2 regions of the Shewanella sp. FJAT-52076 genome follow, and region 1 is predicted to be linked to the other one. Evidence: riboswitches for the same ligand, from Rfam matches in the RefSeq annotation. Region 1 holds a riboswitch; the other holds the start of a gene.

The links. A riboswitch is a leader RNA that binds a small molecule or an ion and turns the genes downstream of it on or off. The one in region 1 is predicted to bind lysine.
Region 2: it holds a riboswitch for lysine, as region 1 does, so the genes downstream of both, lysC (lysine-sensitive aspartokinase 3) here and K0H79_RS06000 (Na+/H+ antiporter NhaC family protein) in region 1, are expected to answer to the same signal.

What each region holds. Positions count from the first base shown of each region.
Region 1 is NZ_CP080415.1:1,378,461-1,390,468, forward strand. Features, by position in the region: gene K0H79_RS05980 (amidohydrolase family protein) at 1-186, opposite strand, end outside; gene K0H79_RS05985 (H-NS family nucleoid-associated regulatory protein) at 332-724, opposite strand; gene K0H79_RS05990 (electron transfer flavoprotein subunit beta/FixA family protein) at 1,547-2,296, shown strand; gene K0H79_RS05995 (electron transfer flavoprotein subunit alpha/FixB family protein) at 2,298-3,221, shown strand; lysine riboswitch at 3,309-3,508, shown strand; gene K0H79_RS06000 (Na+/H+ antiporter NhaC family protein) at 3,585-5,147, shown strand; gene K0H79_RS06005 (M3 family metallopeptidase) at 5,289-7,445, opposite strand; gene K0H79_RS06010 (thymidine kinase) at 7,599-8,177, shown strand; gene K0H79_RS06015 (glutamine synthetase family protein) at 8,235-9,602, opposite strand; gene K0H79_RS06020 (BCCT family transporter) at 9,957-11,933, shown strand; gene K0H79_RS06025 (YajD family HNH nuclease) at 12,003-12,008, shown strand, end outside.
Region 2 is NZ_CP080415.1:705,187-717,194, forward strand. Features, by position in the region: gene K0H79_RS03025 (phosphoenolpyruvate carboxylase) at 1-304, shown strand, start outside; gene K0H79_RS03030 (dicarboxylate/amino acid:cation symporter) at 711-1,955, shown strand; gene ppa (inorganic diphosphatase) at 2,099-2,632, opposite strand; gene K0H79_RS03040 (class 1 fructose-bisphosphatase) at 2,756-3,718, opposite strand; gene K0H79_RS03045 (S9 family peptidase) at 3,948-6,155, shown strand; gene arcA (two-component system response regulator ArcA) at 6,327-7,043, opposite strand; gene K0H79_RS03055 (DUF3293 domain-containing protein) at 7,615-8,091, shown strand; lysine riboswitch at 8,175-8,350, shown strand; gene lysC (lysine-sensitive aspartokinase 3) at 8,489-9,847, shown strand; gene K0H79_RS03065 (succinylglutamate desuccinylase/aspartoacylase family protein) at 9,847-10,950, shown strand; gene asnC (transcriptional regulator AsnC) at 11,010-11,471, opposite strand; gene rluA (bifunctional tRNA pseudouridine(32) synthase/23S rRNA pseudouridine(746) synthase RluA) at 11,550-12,008, opposite strand, start outside.

The DNA.
Region 1 (12,008 bases):
AATACGGTTGTCTTCAATCAGCAGTGTGCCTTGTTCCAGGATTTGCCCTGGAGCCAGGTGTAATTTGGCGCCTTGCAGTGCAATGAGGGGAGTAGGGTCCGAGGTGAGTAATGTTTTTGCGTGACTGTCGGTGGCGACAAGCGTCAAACCTATCAGCAGCACTGCCAAATTATTGTTATTTATCATTATGAAAGCGTCGCAGTTATTTTAGGCAAAAGTAGCTGAAAGGTTAGCGGAATTTGCGGCAGAATGGCAGCGAAGAAATGTAAAAAGGTTTTCTTAAGGTAATAAAAAAGGCCGATGGGGATCGGCCTTTAATTTGGATGACAGCTTAGATAAGGAAGTCATCCATGGATGCACCACCTTCAACGGCGTTCTTGAATACCGTTGGCATGCGGCCCTGACCGGTCCAGGTGATTTCTTCACCATCAACCACAATCTTATATTTTGGTGGACGGGGGGCTCGTTTCTTCGCGGCAGGTTTTGCAGCAGTCACACCCAAATCTTCAACAGACAGACCGATTTCGGCCATTTGCTTGCGGATTTCTTCAATTTTGGCAATACGCTCGGCGTTGGCTTTCAAATCTTCTTCGGCTTCGGCTTCGCGCTCAGCAATGATTTTTTCGAGTTTGGCGCCAAGATCACGCAGCTCATCCAAAGACAAATCTTTAACAGCTGCTTTCAGACGACGACCGTGGGTCAAAATTTCGAGGAATTCGCTCATGGTAAACTCGCTTCCCAATTTAAATAACAAGTTAATTTTCACATCGAATGAAATAATAGAAATAAATAATTCAATCTGCAATTAAAAAACTGAAATTATTAAGTGATGTTTGTCAAAAGGATTATTTTTATCCTGGGAAATGTGTTCTTTGCCATTTTGCAGCAGTGGTAAAGCGTGAAAACTGTCCGTTGCAAATGTATCTGGCATCTTGGTCCAGCCAATACAGCCAATAATAAAGGCGACGGGTTTACCGGATGAGATAAGGTACGCTATCCCTAAAGTCGTATGGGAACCACGTACGAGAATGCACGAGAACGCACGAGTAATTGTGAGCGAATTGCTTCTTTATATCCGTTTTCAGGGGGAGGGAGCACACCCCCGCTGTAAAATTCAATTCCCCAACCCAGTGATATTGCCTCGCTTGTGCGCGTGTGGTCCCTATTAAGAGACCGGACCATTTACTGCAGAGCCTCATTGTGAGGTAGCCGTGAGGTACAGAGTTAAGTAGAGCTAAGTACACAGAGAAGTAGAAAGTGAAGCACAAAGTGAATTACGCCCGATAAACCGCCGCCTTCCATCATCAGGCCGTCATATCTTGTTGTCATCATCCGTTACCCTCAAACGCGGCCACGCAAAGAGCAGGCCGACATAGAGTGTGTTCATAAATCTGGCCAGTGATAAACCAATCAAACTCGCAAACGCTCGTTTGAGACAGGTTGACGTTTACGTTAACAGCACTTAAAGTTGCGCTATTGTGTGATGCTCACCCATACAGTGGCGTGCATCACGTCCCCAACAAAGAAGGTGCAGGAAGGAAACCCTATGAAGATACTGGTGCCTGTAAAGCGCGTGGTGGATGCCAACGTGAAAGTGAGGGTGAAGGCCGATAACACAGACGTGGACACGGCTAACCTCAAAATGGCGATTAACCCCTTTTGTGAAATTGCCGTTGAAGAAGCAGTTCGCCTCAAAGAAGCGGGTCATGCCAGCGAAATCGTGGTGGTGAGCGTGGGCAGCAAGGCAGTGCAGGAGCAAATGCGTACTGCCATGGCCCTGGGTGCTGACCGTGGCATTCACGTCGAAGCCGACGACAACCTGCCTGCCATTTCCATTGCCAAGATTTTAAAAGCCGTACAGGACAAAGAGCAGGCACAACTGGTGCTGCTGGGTAAACAGTCCATCGACGGTGATAACAACCAAACCGGTCAGATGTTGGCCGCGCTGATGGATGCCCCTCAGGCAACATTTGCTTCCAAAGTGGTGGTAGAAGGCGGTGAGCTGCTGGTGACCCGCGAAGTGGACGGCGGCCTGCAAACCCTCAAACTGCCTATGCCAGCCATCGTGACCTCGGACCTGCGCCTCAATGAGCCTCGTTACGCCAAACTGCCCGATATCATGAAAGCCAAGCGTAAACCGCTGGATACCGTGAGCCCTGCCGATCTGGGTGTGACCCTGAAACAGCATCAAAAGCTGCTGAGTGTGGCTGCGCCTGCAACCCGTCAGGCTGGTATCAAGGTGTCTTCTGTCGAAGAGCTGGTGGAAAAACTGAAAAACGAAGCAAAGGTGATCTGATATGAGCATTCTCGTCCTTGCAGAACATGATAACGCCAGCCTGAAACTGGATACCGCCAAGGTTGTGAGTGCCGCCAAGGCCATCGGTGGTGAGGTTCATCTGCTGGTAGCAGGCCACAATTGTGGCGCTGTTGCTGACGCCGCTGCCGCCATCGACGGTGTGGCCAAAGTGTTGGTTGCCGACAATGCTGCCTATGCTGCGCATCTGGGTGAAAACCTGGCCGCGCTGATGCTGGATTTGGCTGGCAATTACAGCCACATTCTGGCTGCCGCCAGCTCCACGGGTAAAGATGCGCTGCCACGGGTTGCGGCACTGCTCGATGTGGCTCAGCTATCTGAAGTGGTAAAAGTGGTTGATGCCAATACCTTCGTGCGTCCTGTCTATGCCGGTAACGCCATGGCAACCGTAGAGAGCCTCGATGACAAGAAGGTGATGACAGTTCGCCCAAGTGCCTTCGATGCCGCCGGCAATGGTGGCAGCGCTGCTATCGAAGCCATCGACAAGGTATTCACTGCCAAGAGTGCCTTTGTATCCCAGGAGCTGACGGTTTCTGAGCGCCCTGAGCTGGGTAACGCCGGTATTATCGTTTCCGGTGGCCGCGGCATGGGCAGCGGTGAAAACTTTGCTCTGCTGGAAAAACTGGCCGACAAACTCGGCGCCGCCGTGGGTGCATCCCGCGCCGCGGTTGACGCAGGTTTTGTGCCCAACGATCTGCAGGTGGGTCAAACCGGTAAGATTGTGGCGCCTCAGCTGTACATTGCCGTGGGTATCTCAGGTGCCATCCAGCATCTGGCGGGTATGAAAGACTCCAAGGTGATTGTCGCTATCAACAAAGATCCCGAAGCGCCTATCTTCCAGGTGGCGGATTATGCCCTGGAAGCCGACCTGTTTGAGGCCGTGCCCAAGCTGATAGACTTGCTTTAATTTGTGATTTTGGTCACGATATGCGGCCTGGGGGTAGCTTCCCCCGGGCCGCTTGTGTTTTTATGTGCCGCACGCCTGCACACAGGCGTCCTGAGTAGAGGTGCGCCAAGCATCAGTAACAGTCAACAGGGTGATGCCGTTGACGGGCTGTGAAAGGGCATTGGCGCCGAAGTGGATGTGTGTATCACCGCCTTCCGCTGGGGCCGTTATCGAAAGAAACGGCACTGCCATAGTATTTTCTGTCGGGATGACAGAGGTAGTAATTACTATGGAGCGCTACTGATAGGACAGGTGTTTTTGGGTATCTTTGCCGTTTCCCACCAGTTCAGTCGCCCTCCATTCGTTTAAAGCGAAGATATTTCAATGACATTGATAAGTTATGCCGACTCGGCGCTCTCCCTGCTGCCGCCGGTTGTGGCTATTGTACTGGCGGTACTGACCCGCAAAGTACTCTTGTCCCTTGGTTTGGGTATTCTGGTCGGCGCGCTGCTGCTGAATGATTTTGCCCCCCTTGCCAGTGGCGAATTTCTGGCCCACCGGGTTACCAATCTGGTGTGGAGCGATGGCGCGCTCAATAGCTGGAACCTATATATTCTCGGCTTTTTGCTGCTTTTGGGGATGATCACCGCCCTCATTACCGTATCCGGTGCTGCCCGAGCCTTTGCCGACTGGGCCAGACAACGCATCCGCAATAAGCGCGATGCCAAGTTGCTGACCATGTTTTTGGGCTGCGTGGTCTTTATCGACGACTACTTCAACAGTCTGGTGGTGGGCTCCATTTCCCGTCCCCTGACAGACCGTTACTATATTTCCCGCGCCAAGCTGGCCTATCTGCTGGACTCCACCGCCGCGCCTGTGTGCGTGATTTCACCGGTTTCCAGCTGGGGCGCCTACATCATTGCGCTGATTGGCGGCATCCTCGCCAGCCACGGCATGGCTGATGCGGGCCATCTGTCGGTGTTTATCCAGATGATCCCCATGAACTTCTACGCCATCTTCGCGCTCTTGCTGCTGCTGTGTGTGGCCTTTATGGGGCTGGATGTGGGCCCGATGAAGACCCATGAGCAAAACGCCATGCGCGGTAATTTGTACGATGAAGCCAAGGGCACGCCACCGGGCGCCAGTGCCGAACTGCCGGAGGCTGACAGCGGCCGTATCGCGGGGCTCTTCGTGCCCATCGGCACTCTGGTATTTGCCACCCTGTTTTTTATGATCCAAAGCGGCGCTTCGGCTCTCGCTGACGAAAAGCTGCCGTTTTCGCTGATTGGCGCTTTTGAGAAAACCGATGTGGGCGGTTCGCTGTTCTTCGGTGCGCTGGTGGGCCTCGGAGTAACGCTGGTGCAGGCCATCATGCAAAAGGTTGAGAGCAAGCTGATTATCACAGCGCTCACCCAGGGCGCCCGCTCCATGGTGCCTGCCATCTATATCCTGCTGTTTGCCTGGACCATTGCCGGCATTATCGGCGAGCTGGAAACCGGTAAGTTTATGGCAAGTCTTGCCAGCGGCAATATTCCTTTTGCGCTGCTGCCAGCGGCGATGTTCATCCTCGCGGGGCTTACCGCCTTTGCCACCGGTACCAGCTGGGGCACCTTCGGCATTATGCTGCCGATTGCCGCCGACATGGCCATGGGCAGCCACACCGCCATGATGTTGCCAATGCTTGCCGCCGTGTTGGCTGGCGCTGTATTTGGTGACCACTGCTCGCCCATTTCGGATACCACGATTTTGTCGTCTACCGGCGCCAGCTGCCATCATATCGACCATGTGGTGACTCAGCTGCCCTACGCGCTGATTGTGGCTGTCATCAGTTTGGTGGGTTACACGGTGATGGGCTTTACCGAGTCGGTGTGGGCCGGATTTGGCACGACTTCAGTCCTCTTTGTGCTGGCAGTGATTGGTCTTAGAATCAAGGCCGGTAAGGGCTGAGTATCAGTGATTTGGCAAGACGTTTAACAATAAAAAAGCCGCTCAATTGAGCGGCTTTTTTTGTGGCTGAGGTTTCGCTTACCAAAGCGCGGCGCAAATCAGGCCGCTGCTTATTTCAGGTTGCTTATTTCAGGCCACGGCTTACTTCAGGCCACGGCGTTCCAGCAGACCGTCGGTGGTCGGTTCCTGACCACGGAAGTTGATGTAGGCTTCCATCGGCGGCACGCTGTTGCCCACTTCACGGATGGCCTTGCGGTACTTCATACCTATCTCACGGTTCAGGCCGCCCTGGGTTTGCACGTAGGCGTAGGCGTCGGCTGCCAGAATTTCAGACCACATGTAGGCGTAGTAACTGGCGCTGTAGCCGCCCGGGAAGGCGTGGGCGAAGTAGGTAGAGCGGTAACGTGGCGGCACGGCTTCAATGTCCACACCGTGCTTCTTGAGCGCTGCGGCTTCGAAGCTGGCAACATCTTTGAGGCTGTCACCGGCTTTCAGAGAGTGCCATTCCAGATCCACCAGGGCCGCGGCCATGTACTCCAGGGTGTCAAAGCCCTGGTTGAAGCTGCGGGACTTGAGTAGCTTGTCCAGCAATGGCTTGGGCAGTGGCTCACCGCTCTGGTAGTGACGGGCGTAGTTGGCCAGTACCTTGGGATGGGCAGCCCAGTCTTCTTCGAAGGTGGAGGGGAACTCAACGAAGTCGCGGGAAACCTTGGTGCCTGCCAGCGTTGGGTATTTCACCTTGGACAACATGCCGTGGGTGCCGTGACCCATTTCGTGGAACATGGTGGTCACTTCATCGTAGCTGACAAAGGTCGGCTCGCCGTCCGGTGCCTTCTTGATGTTCATCACGTTCACAACCACTGGCTTGTTACCCAGCAGGCCGGACTGATCCACGAAGGAGCTCTTCCAGGCGCCGCCACGCTTGCCGTCGCGGGCAAAGTAGTCGGCGTAGAAGATGGCCAGGCTGGTGCCGTCTTCATCGAACATTTCATAGGCCTTCACGTCCGGATGGTACACCGGCAGATCCGGGCGCGGCTTCATGGTCAGGCCGTACAGTTCCTTGATGGTGTAGAACACGCCATCTTCCAGTACACGGTTGAATTCGAAGTAAGGCTTGAGGCTCTCTTCATCCAGGGCGTATTTTTCCTGACGCACTTTCTCGGCGTAGAAGGCCCAGTCCCATGGCTTGAGCTCGAAATTGCCACCGGTTTTATCAATCATCGCCTGAATGTCGGCGGCTTCTTTGCGGGTGTTGGCCACGACTTTTGGCACCATGGTGCCAAAGAGCTCGTACACGGCTTCTGGGCTGCCGGCCATTTGTGGCGCCAGGCGGTAGCTGGCCCAGTTGTCAAAGCCCAGCAGGGCAGCACGCTCGGCACGAAGCTGCGCCAGACGGGCAACCAGAGAGGCTGTTTCGTTCTCGCCTTCAAGGCCACGGTTGGCTGAGGCTTCGAATACACGCTTACGCAGCTCGCGGTTTTCAAGCTGTGCCAGCACCGGCTGACGGGTAGTGTTGGTGATAGACAGTAAGAACTTGCCGTCATGGCCTGCGGCCTTGGCATCGGCGGCTGCCATACGAATAGCGCTGTCAGACAGACCGGCCAGCTCGGCTTCGCTGTCAACAACCACGGCAATTTCCTTGGTCAGACGACGCAGGCGCTGCTGGAATTCATCGGTAAGCTTGGAGTGTTCTTCGTTCAGAGCACGGATTTGGGTCTTCTGCGCTTCGGTGAGCTTGGCGCCGGCCATCACAAAGCGCTGATGGTACACCTCAATCAGGCGCACTTCTTCTTTGGTCAGCCCAAGGTCATTGCGCTGGTTGTACAGGCTCTCGATACGGGCAAACAGGGTGGGGTTCAGGTTGATGTCGTCAGAATGGGCAGACATCAGTGGTGCCATCTTGGCCTGGAGTGCTTGCAGGCTGGGGTTGGAGTCGGTGCCCGCCAGGTTATAGAACACTTTGGAGGTGCGGGTCAGCAGGGCGCCGCTTTTTTCCATGGCCACCAGGGTGTTTTCAAAGCTGGCAGGCGCTGGATTGTTGGCGATAGCGAGGATCTCAGCCTTGTGCTCGGCAATGCCCTGGAGCAGTGCCGGTTCGAAATGGCTGTCCTTGATGGCGGTAAAATCGGGCGCCTGATATTGCAATGCGCTTGGCGCGAAGAAGGGGTTGTCGGCACTGATACCTGCTACAGCGGTGGCTACATCGCCACTGTTAACGGCGCTTTGGGATGGACCAAGGGCGCAGCCGCCCAACAAGAGCGCGCCGCCTACGGCAAGGGCGATAAGGCTTTTATGCATGGTTTCTTCCTGCTTGTTGTTGTGATTGTGGTTTTTTGATGACTGGCTAGGCTAACGAGGCGGCCTTAAATAAGTCTGAATTGTTGCCGGAACTGGCACTGGGGCTGGGGCTGCGCTAAGATAGCCCGGCATTTTTATCAGGGGATCTTCGCGTTGGCTCAGCTCTATTTTTATTACTCGGCAATGAATGCCGGCAAATCCACCTCGCTGCTTCAGTCTTCCTATAACTACCGCGAGCGGGGCATGAACACCCTGGTGCTGACCGCTGCCATCGACGACAGATATGGCGTGGGCAAGGTAGCCTCACGTATTGGTATTCAGGCCGATGCCACTGCGTTTGGCAGTGAAGATAACCTGATGGATTTGATTGCCACTCACCACAGCCAGCAGCAGTTGCACTGCGTACTGGTGGACGAGAGCCAGTTTTTATCTAAAACCCAGGTGCGTCAGCTTACTGATGTGGTGGATAAGCTCGATATTCCTGTGCTCTGTTATGGCCTTCGCAGTGATTTCCGCGGCGAGCTTTTTATTGGCAGTCAGTATCTGCTGGCCTGGGCCGATAAGCTGGTGGAGCTGAAAACCATTTGTTTTTGTGGCCGCAAGGCCAATATGGTGGTGCGCCGCGATGGTGCCGGTAATCCGGTGCGCGATGGTGCTCAGGTGGCCATTGGTGGTAACGAGAGTTACGAGTCCATGTGCCGCAAGCACTTCAGCGAGCTGGTGTGGGACTGACACAGCCCCCAATAGAAAAGCGCCCGAGGGCGCTTTTTGCTTTTTAGGTAGCCATTATCAGGCGTGGGTTAAGTACCACTGCCAGTCCTGCTGGCCAACCTCTGCCATAAATTGCTGATATTCGGCGCGTTTAATTTTTCCGTAAATCCGGTGAAAATCCTCACCCAAGACGGACTTCATCCACCCGGAGCGCTCGAAATTGGTCAGCGCCGACAACCAGTCGGTGGGCAGGGTCTGGTGCTCGCCCTGATAACCATTGCCCACAATCGCCTCACCGGGGGATAACCTATGACGAATACCATGGTGGCAAGCCGCCAAAATTGCCGCAGCGGCCAGGTAAGGGTTGGCGTCTGCGCCACAGATCCTGTGCTCCACATGGCGACTTGCCGCCGGGCCGCCGGGGACCCGGAAGGACACGGTGCGATTGTTCACGCCCCAGGTCTTGGCGATGGGGGCGTAGCTTGCGCTCTGAAAACGGCGGAAGGAGTTGGCATTGGGGCAAAACAGCAGCTGTGCATCCTCCAGGGTGGCCATCATACCGGCAATGGATTGGGTCAACTCCGGTGTGCCTTCGGGGTTGTCGCTGGCAAACAGGTTATTGCCATCGGCATCGGCCAGGCTGACGTGCATGTGCATGCCGCTGCCCGCCAGCTCGCCAAAGGGTTTGGCCATAAAACAGGCCTGCATGCCGTGCTTCGCAGCCACACCCTTGACCAATCTCTTGTAGCGCACCGCTTCATCCATGGCCTGCAGCGCATCGAATCTGTGCTCAAGGGTGATTTCCACCTGACCGGGAGCGTACTCTGAAATGGCCGTGCGGGCAGGAATGCCCTGCACCTCACAGGCGTGGTAAAGGTCATCCAGGAAGGGTTGCAGTCGCTCCAGCTCCAAAATGCCATACACCTGAGTTTGGGTTGGTCTGTGACCATCGCTTTGCATTGCTGGCTGGGGTTTGCCATTGGCATCAAAGCGCTGATCAAGCAGGAAAAACTCCAACTCCGCCGCCATTACAGGATAAAAACCATCCGCTTGCAGGGATGCTATTACCCTGGACAGCACCAGGCGGGGATCGGCCACCGCTGCCGGCAATCCGGCGTCGGGATGCATAGCCAGATGCACCTGAGCGGTGGGCTGGTTGCGCCATGGCTGCATCAGCAAACCGCCTTCAATGGGAAATGCCAGACAGTCGGCGTCACCCACTTCCCAAACGAGCCCGGTATCTTCAACATCGTCACCCTGAACCGTCAGTCCCAGAATAGTGCTGGGCAGAGGACGGCCGTGACGATACATAGACAGCACTTCCTGACGGTGCAGGAGCTTGCCCCGGGGAATACCGTTGGGGTCAATGATAAACACTTCGACGTGCTGAACCTGGGGATGTTTATCTAGAAAGTCTATCGCTTCCTGTGGATTGGCAAAGAGCATAGCGGCCTCGGATTGAGCAATCGCAGCTTGGGGATACCACAGAACTCCGGCGAGCTTGGATTGATATTGAACATGTTGTTTTATTTATTTGACAGTATTTCTTGCCTTGTCAGGGAAAGTCAATGGGGGGCAGCAAGCGAAAATATCCCTGACGCGCTACCTTTTTAGATGGCGGGAAGAGCGTGACTCATATCCTGTGTTGGCGTTAAAAGCGGGTTATGGCCGCCTTTTTAGGGGCTTTTGTGGTATCCTGCGTCGCCTCTCCAGCAATTTGTGCAGGACCTGGCCCGACATTTCAGCTATTTCTATCAGTGTTACCAGGGACGACGTTCTGTCTTAGCCAAGGGAGCTACAATGGCACTCAAATACAGTATTAATCCGCCGGTTTTTTTCGGCTCTCTCTTTCTTATCACTCTGTTGGTGGCCCTTGGTGCCATCTGGCCTGAACAGGCGCAACAATGGTTTGGCGCAGTGCAGCACTGGCTTGAAGTCAAAGCCGGCTGGCTTTACGTGCTCGCGGTGGCCGTCTTTCTGGTTTTTATCGTTTTCGTGATGGTCAGCCGCTTCGGTGATATCAAGCTTGGCCCGGATCATGCCGAGCCCGACTACAGCTACAAGAGCTGGATTGCCATGCTGTTTTCGGCGGGCATGGGCATAGGGCTGATGTTTTTTGGGGTGGCAGAGCCTGTCATGCACCTGATAGCCCCCCCGGATGCTGCGCCTGAGTCTATCGAGGCCGCCAGGCAGGCGATGAAAATCACCTTCTTCCACTGGGGTATCCATGCCTGGGCCATCTATGCTGTGGTGGCCCTGAGTCTGGCGTACTTCGCCTATCGGCATAAATTGCCGCTGCTGCCAAGAAGCGCGCTTTATCCCTTGATTGGCGAACGTATTCACGGCCCTATCGGCCATGCGGTGGATGCTTTTGCGGTACTTGGCACCATGTTTGGTGTCGCTACGTCCCTGGGGTTTGGGGTGCTGCAGGTAAATGCCGGGCTTAATTTTCTCTTTGGTGACCAAATCCCGGTGAGTGCGCCCCTGCAGGTGGGGCTCATAGTGGTCATTACCCTGATAGCCACAGTGTCTGTGTTCTCCGGGCTGGATAAGGGGGTTAAGCGACTCAGCGAGCTGAATCTCTTCTTGGCGGTGCTGCTGATGCTGGTGGTGCTCCTGGTGGGGCCAACTGTGGCGCTGCTGCAGGCCTTTGTACAAAACACCGGTGCCTACTTCTCTGATATTGTTGGGAAAACATTTAACCTATACGCCTATCAGCAGAAAAACGACTGGCTGGGTGGCTGGACCCTGCTGTACTGGGGGTGGTGGATTTCCTGGTCGCCCTTTGTGGGCACCTTTATCGCCCGGGTATCCCGTGGCCGTACTATTCGTGAGTTTCTGCTGGGGGTGCTCTTTGTGCCCAGCGGCTTTACCTTCTTGTGGATGACGGTATTTGGCAATTCGGCCATAGATCAGATTTTGCATCAGGGTAACAGTGTGTTGGCCGAGGCGGTTTCCAGTGATGTATCTGTGGCGCTGTTTGTGTTCTTCCAGCAACTGCCGCTCACATCCTTGCTATCGGCGGTGGCCCTGTGTCTGGTGGTGACCTTCTTTGTGACATCTTCCGACTCCGGCAGTCTGGTGATTGATAACCTTACTTCCGGCGGTGATATGTCGGCGCCTGTGTGGCAGCGAGTGTTTTGGGCGCTGATGCAGGGGGTGGTGGCTTCTGTGCTCTTGCTGGCCGGTGGATTGCAGGCGCTGCAAACGGCAGCTATTGCCAGCGCCATGCCGTTTTTGTTGGTGATGCTGCTGATTTGCCTTGGGCTCTTCAAGGCACTTCAGGATGACTGGCTTAAGCTCTCCAGTGTGCAGTTGCACCACACCAGCGTGCAATATGCCAGTGCCAATGTTGAGTGGCGGGAGCGGCTAAAGGTGCTTGTTAATCAGCCATCGGCGAAGGATGCCCGTGCCTTTATCCGTGGCCCGGCGCGCCAGGCACTCAAGCAAGTGGCTTCGGCTTTTGTGAACGAAGGAATAGACGCCCGGGTTGTTCAGCAGGACGACAGGGTCAGGTTGCTGATTGCCAGCGACAATCATCCCGACTTTGTTTATGGTCTGCGGCTTAGGCAGTACTCCAAAGTGCCGGTCCATGGCGTTGAAGAGACGGACGAAGATTTCTACCGGGTGGAAGTGTTTTTGGAGCACGGTGGCCAACACTACGACGTGCTCGGCTACACGGTTGAACAGTTGCAGGCCGATGCGGTGACTCAATATGAAAAGTATCTGCATTACCTGCATTTGTCAGTGAGTGAAGCGGTTAATCCGGATAGCTGAAGCACACCGATTGCACCGGGCTGATTGGCGCGTTATGCTGCGCCAATCAGAAGCTGTAATCCGACTTTTATGACC
Region 2 (12,008 bases), 670 kb from region 1:
AGAAACCAGCGTGGTGCTGAGTGCGGCGGAGGACTTCGATATTCCGGAAAATCCGCTCAAGCAGGATGTGGAAGACTACTTTGTGGCGGTAATCGATTCGGGCAAGCGCCAGTCGGCGCTGGAATACCTGCAGGAAAAAGCCCTGCCATGGGATTCAGAAAGCTGGATTTATCAGGTGATTGGCGGCTTTGAGGGCCTGAGCGAAGAGCATAAGTCCTTCTTCGAACTGGAGCCTTTGGGTGAGCCTCATCCTGTGTATACCGGCAACTTTATTATCCGCGACGTGGAGCTGTGGCTCAGTTAATCCCCTTGTCTTGCCAAGGCCACCTCAGGGTGGCCTTTTTATTGGCTGTAACATGGCGTGCTGGGCTGGCTGAGGCGGTGGATGCAGAGAATTACTGAGTAAGGTGTGTTCGTTATGGCGATATTGACTGAAAGCCTTTGTATTTTTGGTTTTATCCACTGGCTGTTTTTAAGTGATTGTTTTGGAAGTGTTTGCCATTGGTAAAATTGGCTGCATCTGTGTAAAGGCAGAAATTTCTGCTTTTGAGTGATAGCTTTTAAATTTCAGCTAGTTATGTTCTGCTTGTTATAGGGTTGCAGGATTGTGTCCATACATTTTCGTTGAAATTGCGGCTGGCATGTTTCACTATCCGGGAGCGAACGGGGCAGCAGACCCCAGACACAATAACAACACAGGCATGCAATCTATGTTCAAATCTCTGTCGGCCAGGATCTTCCTTGGCCTCGCTATCGGACTCCTGTCCGGCACTCTGGTGCAGTACGTGCTGCACGATATCAATTTCTTCTCCGGCACCCTGGTTGAAATCGCCTCTGGCCTTGGCACCATGTTCGTCAACATGATCATGATGCTGGTGGTGCCGCTGGTGTTTGTCAGCATTGTTTGCGGCGTCTGTGAGCTTAAAGATCTCTCGAGTTTCGGCCGTCTCGGCGGCAAGACCTTCGGCTTTTACATCATCAATACCCTGGTGGCGATATTCGCAGCCCTGACAGTGGCCCTGCTGCTGGAACCCGGCAAGGGAGTGGACATGACCGGCGGCGGAGAGCTGGCCATTACCGCCACCGAACTGCCGAGCCTGATGGCGCTGGTGGTGGACATAGTGCCCCGCAATCCGGTGGCGGCCTTTATGTCGGGTAATATGCTGCAGGTGATTTTTATGGCACTGCTCCTTGGCGGCGTCATCAAGTCGCTGGGTGAGCATGTGGTCGGCGCCGTATCGGCGTTCCAAACCGCCAATAAAATCATGATGAAGCTGATTTCGGTGGTGATGCATCTGGCGCCCATTGGTGTTGGCGCACTGATGTTCAAACTGGGCGCCACCCTGGAAGCCGGGGTATTTCTCAGTGTGATGGAATATCTGGTGCTTATTCTTGGCTTGCTGCTGCTGTGGATTTTCGTGGTCTACCCTTATGCGGTGCAGCTGTTTACCCCGGTGAAGGCCAGCGTGTTTCGCGAGAAAACCCAGGAGCAAATCCTGTTTTCCCTCTCTACCGCCAGCTCCAATGCCACCATTCCGGTGACCATGCGAACCCTCACCGAAAAACTCAAGGTGAACCGCGCCGTGGCCGGTTTTGGGGTGCCGCTGGGCGCCACCATGAACATGGGCGGCGTGTCCATCTACATCACAGTGGCAATTTTCTTTATCGCCAACGCCTTTGGCATGCCTATTACCATGGAGCAGTTGCCGGCGCTGGTATTCAGTATCTTCCTGCTTTCTGTAGGCGCCGGTGGCGTACCCGGCGGCGGCATGGTGATGATTGGCGTGCTTATCCACCAGATGGGCTTACCGGTGGAAGCCTTTGCGCTGGTGGCCGCGCTGGATAGGCTTATCGATATGGTACTGACTTCCTGTAACGTGGTGGGCGACACCGCGGTGCTGACGATTGTCGATCAGACCGAGCGCCCCCATCAGGTTGCCAGCGATGATGACTAAGCCGGTATAAGGTAATAATACCTGACCAAAAAGCCGCCCTCGGGCGGCTTTTTACTGTGAGTATGGCGCACGTTACCAGGCGGCAGGCACAAAAAAGCCGACCCTGAGGTCGGCTTTTACGCAATATGTCGCAAACAGGCCGATTAGGCTTGCTTGTTGTAGCGCTCGGCGCTGGTGAGGATTTCTTCGCGGGCAGCAGCGGCGTCTTCCCAGCTTTCAACCTTCACCCACTTGCCAACTTCCAGATCCTTGTAGTGTTCGAAGAACTGCTTGATCTGGGCCTTCAGCAGAGCTGGCAGGTCGTTCACGTCCTGAATGTGGCCGTATTCTTTAGACACTTTCTCATGAGGAACGGCAACCACTTTGGCATCTTCACCTGACTCGTCGGTCATTTTCAGCACGCCAACAGGGCGACAACGGATCACGCTGCCAGGCTGCAGTGGGTACTGGGTAGGTACCAGCACGTCAACTGGGTCACCGTCCAGGCTCAGAGTCTGGTTCACATAACCGTAGTTGCAAGGATAGAACATAGGAGCAGTCATGATGCGGTCAACAAACAGGGCGCCGCTGTCCTTGTCCACTTCGTACTTGATAGGATCGTGGTTCTGTGGGATCTCGATGATTACATAGATATCATCTGGCAGGGATTTGCCCGCTGGCACTGCATTCAAGCTCATTTGCATATCCTTTAACGGTATTTGAAATCAGATTTCAGAAAATCGGTTGGCGCGTATTATAGCGCGATTTGGCGGCTTGCCAATCAAAGGCCGCCGCCATTGCACTAAAGACTAACTTGAGCCTTATTTGTGGTAACCGAGACAGGCATCAACCTCGTTGGCCGAGCCTAAAATTACCGCCACGCGCTGGTGAATTTCGCTGGGCGCTATGTCCAGAATGGTCTCGTAGCCGGTGCTGGCCTTGCCGCCCGCCTGTTCAACCAAGAATGCCATTGGATTAGCCTCGTACATCAGGCGCAGTTTGAATGGCTTTTTCGGGTCCTTGGTGTCGGTAGGGTAGGTGAACAGGCCGCCGCGGCACAGCACCCTGTGCACATCGCCCACCATGGCTGCAATCCAGCGCATGTTGAAGTTCTTGCCGCGCGGGCCTTCTTTGCCCTGGATCAGGTCGGCAATATAAGCCTGCATGCCCGGCTCCCAAAAGCGCTGGTTGGACATATTAATGGCAAACTCGCCTGTGTCTGGGCTTATTTGCACGCCATCTACAGTTAGCAGATAGTCGCCGCTTACCGGGTCGAGGGTGAAGAGCTGCACGCCCTGACCTGTGGTCAGCGCCAGCATGGTGGATGGGCCATAAAGCACATAACCTGCGGCCACTTGTTTGCGACCGGATTGGAGGAAGCTTTGCTCACTTACGTCACCGCTTGGGGCTGGCAGAACAGAGAAAATGGTGCCCACCAGTGAGTTGATGTCGATATTGGATGAACCATCCAGTGGGTCGAAGCACACCAGAAACTGGCCATCTTGCGCCAGCGGTACTATCTCATCTTCTTCTTCAGAGGCGAGCGCCTTCACAGAGCCTTGGGCAGCCAATGCGTCTTTCAGCATGTCGTTGGTGATAACGTCGAGCTTTTTCTGATCTTCACCCTGCACGTTTTCGGTGCCGGCTACGCCGAGCACGCCGGCAAGAGCGCCACGGCGCACGGCCTGGCTGATGTCTTTGGAGGTGTTGGCCAGTACGGTTAACAGGCTGGCAAGTTCCTCACTGATAGCGCTTTGCTTGAGGGATTGGGACAGGGTCTGCATCTTGTGTCCTTCTGATTAGACAAATTTTGGGAGGTCTTTGGAATAATTCTGGCGCTAATGATACCTGAGATTGGTGATATTTTCAGTGGCTTTGCCATCGGCTATTACTTTGGCAGGGCCGAAGTTTTCGGGCAGAATGGTTGGCTTACAGTCGATAACTGATTTGAATTACACACCTCACGAACCACCCATGGAAAAAACAATGATTAAAAAAATCGTGGCTTCATTGATGTTGGCGGGCGTTGCCGTCTCCATTCAGGCTGCGCCGGCCTTTCCGGGCGCAGGAACTGAACCTCTGGCAATCGAGCGCATGTATGCCTCCCCTGCATTGGCGGGCAGCAGCCCCCGTGGTCTGGCGCTGTCTCCCGATGGCAGCAAGGTCACCTTTTTGAAGGGCCGCGCCGACAATCAACACTTCTATGATTTGTGGCAGATGGACGTGGCGAGCGGCCAGGTAAGCCTGCTGCTGGATGCCGACAAACTGGCGGGCGGCGAGCTTTCCGATGAAGAAAAGGCCCGCCGCGAGCGCCAGCGCATCTATGGCCAGGGTATTATGGAGTACTTCTGGGCCAAAGACGGCGAGGCGCTGCTGATCCCGGCTGCCGGGCAGCTGTATTACTTTACCCCCAAGAGCGGCGATGTGCGTCTGCTTGCTACTGGTGAAGGTTTTGTCACCGATGCCAAGCTGTCGCCCAAGGGCAACTATGTCTCCTTTATCAAGGAGCAAAACCTCTATGTGTATGAGCTGGCAAGCAATAAGCTCACACAGCTCACCAAAGACGGTGGCGGCGCTGTCAAAAACGGCATGGCCGAATTTGTGGCTCAGGAAGAAATGGATCGCATGACCGGCTACTGGTGGTCGCCTGATGAAGCGCGCATTGCCTTTACCCGTATCGATGAGTCGCCGGTGGAGCTGGTGACCCGCAATGAAATCTATGCCGATGGTATTAAGCTCACCGAGCAGCGCTACCCCTATGCTGGCAAGGACAACGTGGAAATCGCTCTGGGGATTGTTGCCTTGGGTGATGGCAAGGCCGACTGGGTGGATTTGGGCAAAGAGAAAGATATCTACCTGCCGCGGGTGAAATGGCTGCCAAACAGCACTGAGCTCAGTTTCCAATGGCAAAGCCGTGACCAACAGACCCTGGAGCTGCGTAAAGTGGCGGTGGCAAACCCCGGCAAGACAGAGCTGCTGGTGAAAGAAACCAGCAAGGCCTGGGTGAACCTCAATAACGACCTGCGCTTTTTAAAGGATAGCGGCGATTTCCTCTGGGCCTCAGAGCGAGATGGATTCAGCCATATTTACCTGTTCGATGCCAGGGGCAAGGTTAAGCGTCAGCTTACCAAGGGTGACTGGACTGTGGATGGTATTGCCTATGTTGATGAAAAGGCAGGCCTTGTGTACTTCAGTGGCCGCAAGGATAAGGTCATTGAGCGTCATCTGTACCGGGTGAGCCTCAAGGGCGGCGAGATTGAACGTCTCTCAACCGAAGCCGGTATGCACGGCACCGTGTTTGCTGAAAACTGCCCTGTATATCTGGATTACTTCAACAGCCTGTCACAGCCGCCGCAGGTGAGTTTGCACGATTCGGCCGGTAAGCATCTGGCCTGGGTGGAAGAAAACGCCGTCAAAGCTGGCCACCCACTGTATCCCTTTGCCGGTCTGTGGCAGCTGCCCGAGTTTGGCACGCTGAAGACCGACGATGGTCAGGCGCTGCATTACCGTCTGTTCAAGCCGGTGAATTTCGATGCCGCCAAAAAGTACCCTGTGGTGGTGCGGGTTTATGGCGGCCCCCACGCGCAGCTGGTGACCAACAGCTGGAGCGAGCAGGATTACTTTACCCAGTACCTGCTGCAAAACGATTATCTGGTGTTTCAGCTGGATAACCGCGGTTCGGCTAATCGCGGCACCAAGTTCGAGTATGTGATTTACCAAAACCTCGGTGATGCCGAGGTGCGCGACCAGATGGCCGGGGTGGATTACCTGCGCACGCTGCCCTTTGTGGCAGGGGATAAGGTGGCGATTTACGGCCACAGCTATGGCGGTTACATGGCACTCATGAGTCTCTTTAAGGCGCCAAGCCACTTTAAAGCGGCGATTTCCGGCGCCCCTGTGACCGACTGGCGCCTGTACGATACTCATTACACCGAGCGCTATATGGGCCATCCGGACCGCAACGGCGAGGGTTACGACAAGGCGAGCGTGTTCCCCCATGTCGGCGGCTATCAGGGCGGGCTTTTGATGTACCACGGTATGGCGGATGATAACGTGCTGTTTGAAAACTCGACCCGGGTTTACAAGGCGTTGCAGGACGAAGGCAAGCTGTTCCGTATAGTGGATTACCCCGGCTCCAAGCACTCGATGCGCGGTGAGAAGGTGCGTACCCACCTGTATCGCACCCTGGCAGATTTCCTCGACAGCGAGCTTAAGCGCTGAGCGATGGCTGAACTCCAACCCTAATAAAAAGGCCTGTCATCGACAGGCCTTTTTTGTACGGCGTTATTGGCTTTACGAACATGTGCCGGAACAGCGCAGAGGCTTGTATCTTTGGGAAATATAATAAAAAAAGCCAATCCGAAGATTGGCTTTTTAAAGAGGGGTTATCCCTTATTCGTCCAGGTTACCGCAGAAGCGATAGCCTTCACCGTGGATGGTGGCGATGATTTCTGGCGTGTCCGGCTGGCTTTCGAAGTGCTTACGGATACGACGGATAGTCACGTCTACGGTACGGTCATGTGGCTTGAGTTCACGGCCGGTCATCTTCATCAACAGATCGGCGCGGCTCAAAATTTTGCCAGGGTTTTCAACGAAGTGCAGCATGGCACGGAATTCGCTGCGTGGCAGTTTATAAGACTCACCGGTTGGGCTGACCAGAGAGCGGCTGTTGATTTCCAGGCTCCAGTCATTGAAACGATAAACCTCGACCGCGGCTCTTTCTTCGACTTCGGCGCCAGCGCTATTGACGCGAGTCAGAAGGTTACGGGCACGAATGGTCAGCTCACGTGGGTTGAACGGCTTGGTAATATAATCGTCCGCGCCAATTTCAAGACCCAGGATCTTGTCCACTTCGTTGTCACGGCCAGTCAGGAAAATCAGGCCAATGTTGTTGATTTCACGCAGTTCGCGTGCCAACAACAGCCCGTTTTTACCTGGCAGGTTGATATCCATCACCACCAGGTTGATTTTATTTTCCTGCAAGGCTTTATGCATTTCTGCGCCATCGTTGGCCTCAGTCACCACATATCCCTCGGCCTCAAAAATACTTCTTAATGTATTACGGGTAACGGCTTCGTCTTCTACGATCAGAATGTGCGGATTTTGCATAATCAAGTACCTAAATTTAAAACAAATCTGTGCTAATCGGGTGTGTCGGCTGACTGTCAGCCAGGCCCTGCTTTTTTATTCCGGCAAGACCCAAATAACCTGAGGAGGTAAAGAGACAACGCCTTGGGGCACACTCTACGACTAGTTCAATAATCCTCCCTCAAAGGGAAGCGCGAACTGTACTCACTTCGATAAAAAACTACTTGCTGAAGTTCCCAAGTCGTTATTTTTTTTCAAAGTATAAATGTTAAATTGAATATGGATCACATTTTGTACAGTTGTTTAGCCAAGTTACTGACATCAGCGGAAAATTTGTAACAGCCTGTATCAAATGAACGGCTGAATGATTTGGATGGCTAACGCTGTCAATTGTACTCGTTTTAGGCATTTGTTAACAATTGAAATGTTAACAAATCCTTTGTAGTCGCCGATTAATTATCATTAATATTGCTTATGTTATTGAATAATATATGAACTGATGATGGTCGGAATGAGATCCAGCTCACAAGGCTAGGCAGCGTAACAGAGTCTGCTAAACTATCTCAGGTTCTTTTGCATGATTATCACTGACATGGAAAATCATTCACAGCAGCTTTGGAACATCTATCAGTCGGCAAGTTTCTTGTTGACTCAACACCTTTCTCCCCACGCACACTTTGCCATTATCACGGCCTTTAACCCCATGGGTGAGCTCCTGGATGCCTGCCAAAACCGTTTGCTTGACCGGCAACTGTTAAGGGATATAGAAGCTTTGGGCGTGCCTTATCGTGCCCTGGTCGGCACCAATGAGCAGTTATCCCACATGGAAAAAAGTTGGGCCGTGTTTATGGAACCTGACGACAGCGTTCGTTTGGCTCATAAATACCGGCAAAATGCGCTCTATTATGTGATGCGGGACGAGCTGATGTTGCTTCCCTGCCGAATGGACAGCGAACCCAAGAAGCTGGGGTCCTTCCGCTCCCGGGTTCGGCTGGTGCATGAATTGCCTGAGTTGGTACCAACCGACAGGGCAGAGGGTGTGGCATCATTGGGATTCCAGTTTCTGTGAACACAGCATTTTTTCAAGTTGCATAATTTCGCATTGACTTGAATACCGCTTTATTGCTACTTTTTTCGTCCCTTCCCCGCGGAAGGCACAGAAGAGGAGCGTCAACTAGGTAGCAGGTTTGAGGAGCAATCACTCCGAAGACGACCTGTGAGGGAGATTGGCGCCGAGGCAAAACCACGTGCTTGAGTGCGTTTTGTCGGTCGTTCAGGCTGAATCCTGACGATTGTCACCTGTTATTTGGTGGAGAGCTTCTGGTGACGATCGCTTTTCCCTCCTTTTGGGGTGCCGTATCTTTGCACCAGGCTCTTCGAACGAAGTCAGTTCGGAGATTACTCATGAAAACCCGTTTTAGCTTGAATGTCGCTGTCTTCCACTCGCCGTCGATGGAGGTGTGCTGATGTCTCTTGTTGTAGCCAAATTCGGTGGCACCTCGGTCGCCGACTTCAATGCCATGTCACGCTGTGCCGCCATAGTGCTGGCCAATTCTGCTACCCGTTTGGTGGTAGTCAGTGCATCCAGCGGTGTGACCAACTTGCTGGTAGAGCTGACCCAGGCCACAGTGACCGATGAGCGTCGCCTGCAACTGCTCAAGCAGATTGCGCAAATTCAATATGCCATCCTCGATAAGCTGGAGCGCCCACAGGATGTGGCTGCCGCGCTGGATGCCCTGTTATCACGCATTTCTGTGCTGAGCGAGTCGCTCATCCTCAATCGCAGCAAAGCTATCATGGACGAGCTCCTGTCCATGGGAGAGCAATGCTCTGCGCTGCTGTTCTCAGCGGTGCTGAGGCAGCAGGGTGCCAAGAGCAGCAGTTTCGATGTGCGTCAGGTCATGCGAACCGACAGCCACTTCGGCCGCGCGGAACCTCAGATTGAAGATATAGCGGCACTGGCCAGGGATTTCCTGCAGCCATTGCTCGAACGGGACATAGTGGTAACACAGGGCTTTATCGGTGCCGATGCAGAAGGTCGCACCACCACCCTGGGTCGCGGTGGCAGCGATTATTCTGCCGCCCTGCTGGCTGAGGCCCTGCGTGCCGATGCTGTAGAGATTTGGACCGATGTGGCCGGTATTTACACCACAGACCCGCGCCTGGCTCCCAACGCCAGACCCATTGCCGAAATCAGCTTCAATGAAGCGGCCGAAATGGCTACTTTCGGTGCCAAGGTATTGCACCCTGCCACGATTTTGCCGGCCGTACGTCAGCAAATTCAGGTGTTTGTAGGGTCAAGCCGCGAACCAGAAAAGGGCGGCACCTGGATACGCCATCAGGTAGAAAATCCCCCTATTTACCGCGCAGTGGCCGTGCGCCGCGATCAGACGTTGTTGAACCTGCACAGCCTGCAGATGCTCCATGCCCGCGGTTTCCTGGCTGAGACCTTTGCGACTCTGGCGCGTCATAAAATCTCGGTTGACCTTATCACCACCTCAGAAGTGAACGTGTCACTGACGTTGGATAAAACCGGCTCAGACTCCACCGGCAGCGGTTTGCTCAGTGAAGCCTTGCTGCAGGAGCTGTCTCAGCACTGCCGGGTTCGGGTCGAGGACAATCTGGCGCTGGTGGCCATTATTGGTAACCGTATCGCCAGCACGCCGGGGATTTGCCGTCAGGTGTTTACTGTGCTCGAAAACCACAATGTGCGGATGATCTGTCAGGGCGCGAGCCCCCATAACCTGTGCGTTCTGGTAGCAGAGAGTGAAGCGGCGCAGGTCGTGAAGGCGCTGCACGAGAACCTGTTTGAAGGTCAGGCATAATGCGCGTCGATAAACACGAAGTTCGGGTCGGTGAGCTGGCTGCGGGTCAGCCACTGTCTTTGCCTGTGTATCGCTTTAAAGGCAAGGGGGCCGGCCCCAGTGTGTATATTCAGGCCAATGTCCATGGCGCAGAGGTGCAGGGCAATGCGGTGATCTATCAGCTGATGAAACTCCTTGAGCACTACGAGCTTCTGGGGGATATCATTCTGGTGCCGCTGGCAAACCCACTGGGTATCAACCAAAAAAGTGGCGAGTTTACCCTCGGCCGTTTCGACCCTATTACCGGGGTCAATTGGAACCGCGAGTATCTGGACCATGGGTTTAATATCGAGGTCTGGTATCAGGAACACGCCCATCTGGATGACGAGTCGCTTATCACTGCATTTCGCGCCACCCTGGTGGAAGAATGTGCCCGCAGACTGAATAGTCCCTGGGGGGTTACCACAGGGCACAGGCTTGCGGTTACGCTGCAATCCATGGCTCACAGGGCCGACATAGTACTCGACCTGCATACCGGCCCCAAGTCATGCAAGCATCTGTATTGCCCGGAATATGAACGCAGCGCCGCCCAATATTTTTCAATACCTTATACCTTGCTCATTCCCAACAGCTTTGGCGGCGCCATGGATGAGGCGGCTTTTGTTCCCTGGTGGACACTGGCCGAGGTGGCTTCCAGCCATGGTCGTGAACTTGGGGTGAGAGTCTCGGCATTAACCCTGGAGCTTGGCAGTCAGGAACGCATAGATTTGGATGATGCGCTGGAAGATGCGGAAGGTATTCTGGCCTATTTGAGCCATCGTGGTGTGATTGCCGAAACCGTGTTGCCCAAACCCATGAAACGCTATGGTTGTTTCCTGAAAAACTATCGTAAGTTTCATGCCCCCAAAGCGGGTATGGTGGAATACCTTGGCAAGGTGGGCGTGCCGATGAAGGCAAGCGATCCCTTGGTGAACCTGTTAAGACTGGATCTCTACGGTACAGGTGAAGAGCTGACTGTGCTGCGTCTGCCTGAAGATGGCGTGCCCATACTGCATTTTGCCTCGGCTTCGGTACATCAGGGCACCGAGCTTTATAAGGTGATGACCAAGGTCTTTGAGCTCTGACTCAGCCAATAAAAAAACACCGGACTTGAGTCCGGTGTTTTTTTATTGCTATATCCCAATCAGGGTTTAACCGCCCGCACTATGGGGTTTTGCAGACTTATCAGGGTCTCGGTTGACTGAATTTCGGCGATGGACTGGATGCGATTAATGAGCACATGCTGCAGACTGTCGATGGACTGGCACATGACTTTCACGAAGATGCTGTAATTACCTGTGGTGTAATAGGCCTCTACCACTTCTTCCAGGGCATTGAGTTTGGAAATGGCGGCGGGATAGTCACCGGCGCTTTTAAGGTTAATGCCGATAAAGCAGCAAACGTCGTAACCCAGGGCTTTGGGATTAACAGTGATTTGGGCGCCGGTGATGATGCCGGCCTGCTTCATCTTTTCTACCCGAACGTGAATGGTGCCGGCGCTGACACCAAAACGCTTTGCCAATTCAGCAAAGGGGGTGCGGGCATCGGCCATCAGGGCCTCGAGGATCTGGTTGTCCAACTGATCGCGCTGAAATGATGTATCCACTGCTAACTGCTCTAACTACCGAATGATTGAACAATAATTTACGGGCTTCAGTATTATTTTTCCAGTGAAAAGGTGACTTTACTGATTAGTCGTCGCCTCTGCGAAGGGAACTTCTGTGCTGAAGGTCATGGCCTCGCCACTGTAAGGGTGGGTAAAGCTGAGACTCGCGGCATGAAGCAGTAAGCGATCGGCAAGGGACTTGGCCAGTGGGTCGGCGTAAAAGCCATCACCGAGAATGGGATGACCAAGGGCCATCATATGTACTCTTAGCTGATGGCTGCGTCCGGTAATAGGTGTCAGCTTAACCAGGGTGGAGCGCTTGCCGTAACTGATGACGTCGACATGGGTCAGCGAGGGTTTGCCAATCTCATGGTCTACTTTCTGCCTTGGTCTGTTGGGCCAATCACAAATCAGTGGTAAATCCACGCTGCAATCAGCTTTGACATGACCAGCCACCCGGGCAAAGTAGGTTTTGTGGGTTTCGCGGTCGCGAAATTGGCGTTTCAGTTCGACTTCGGCACTCTTTCGCAGCGCATA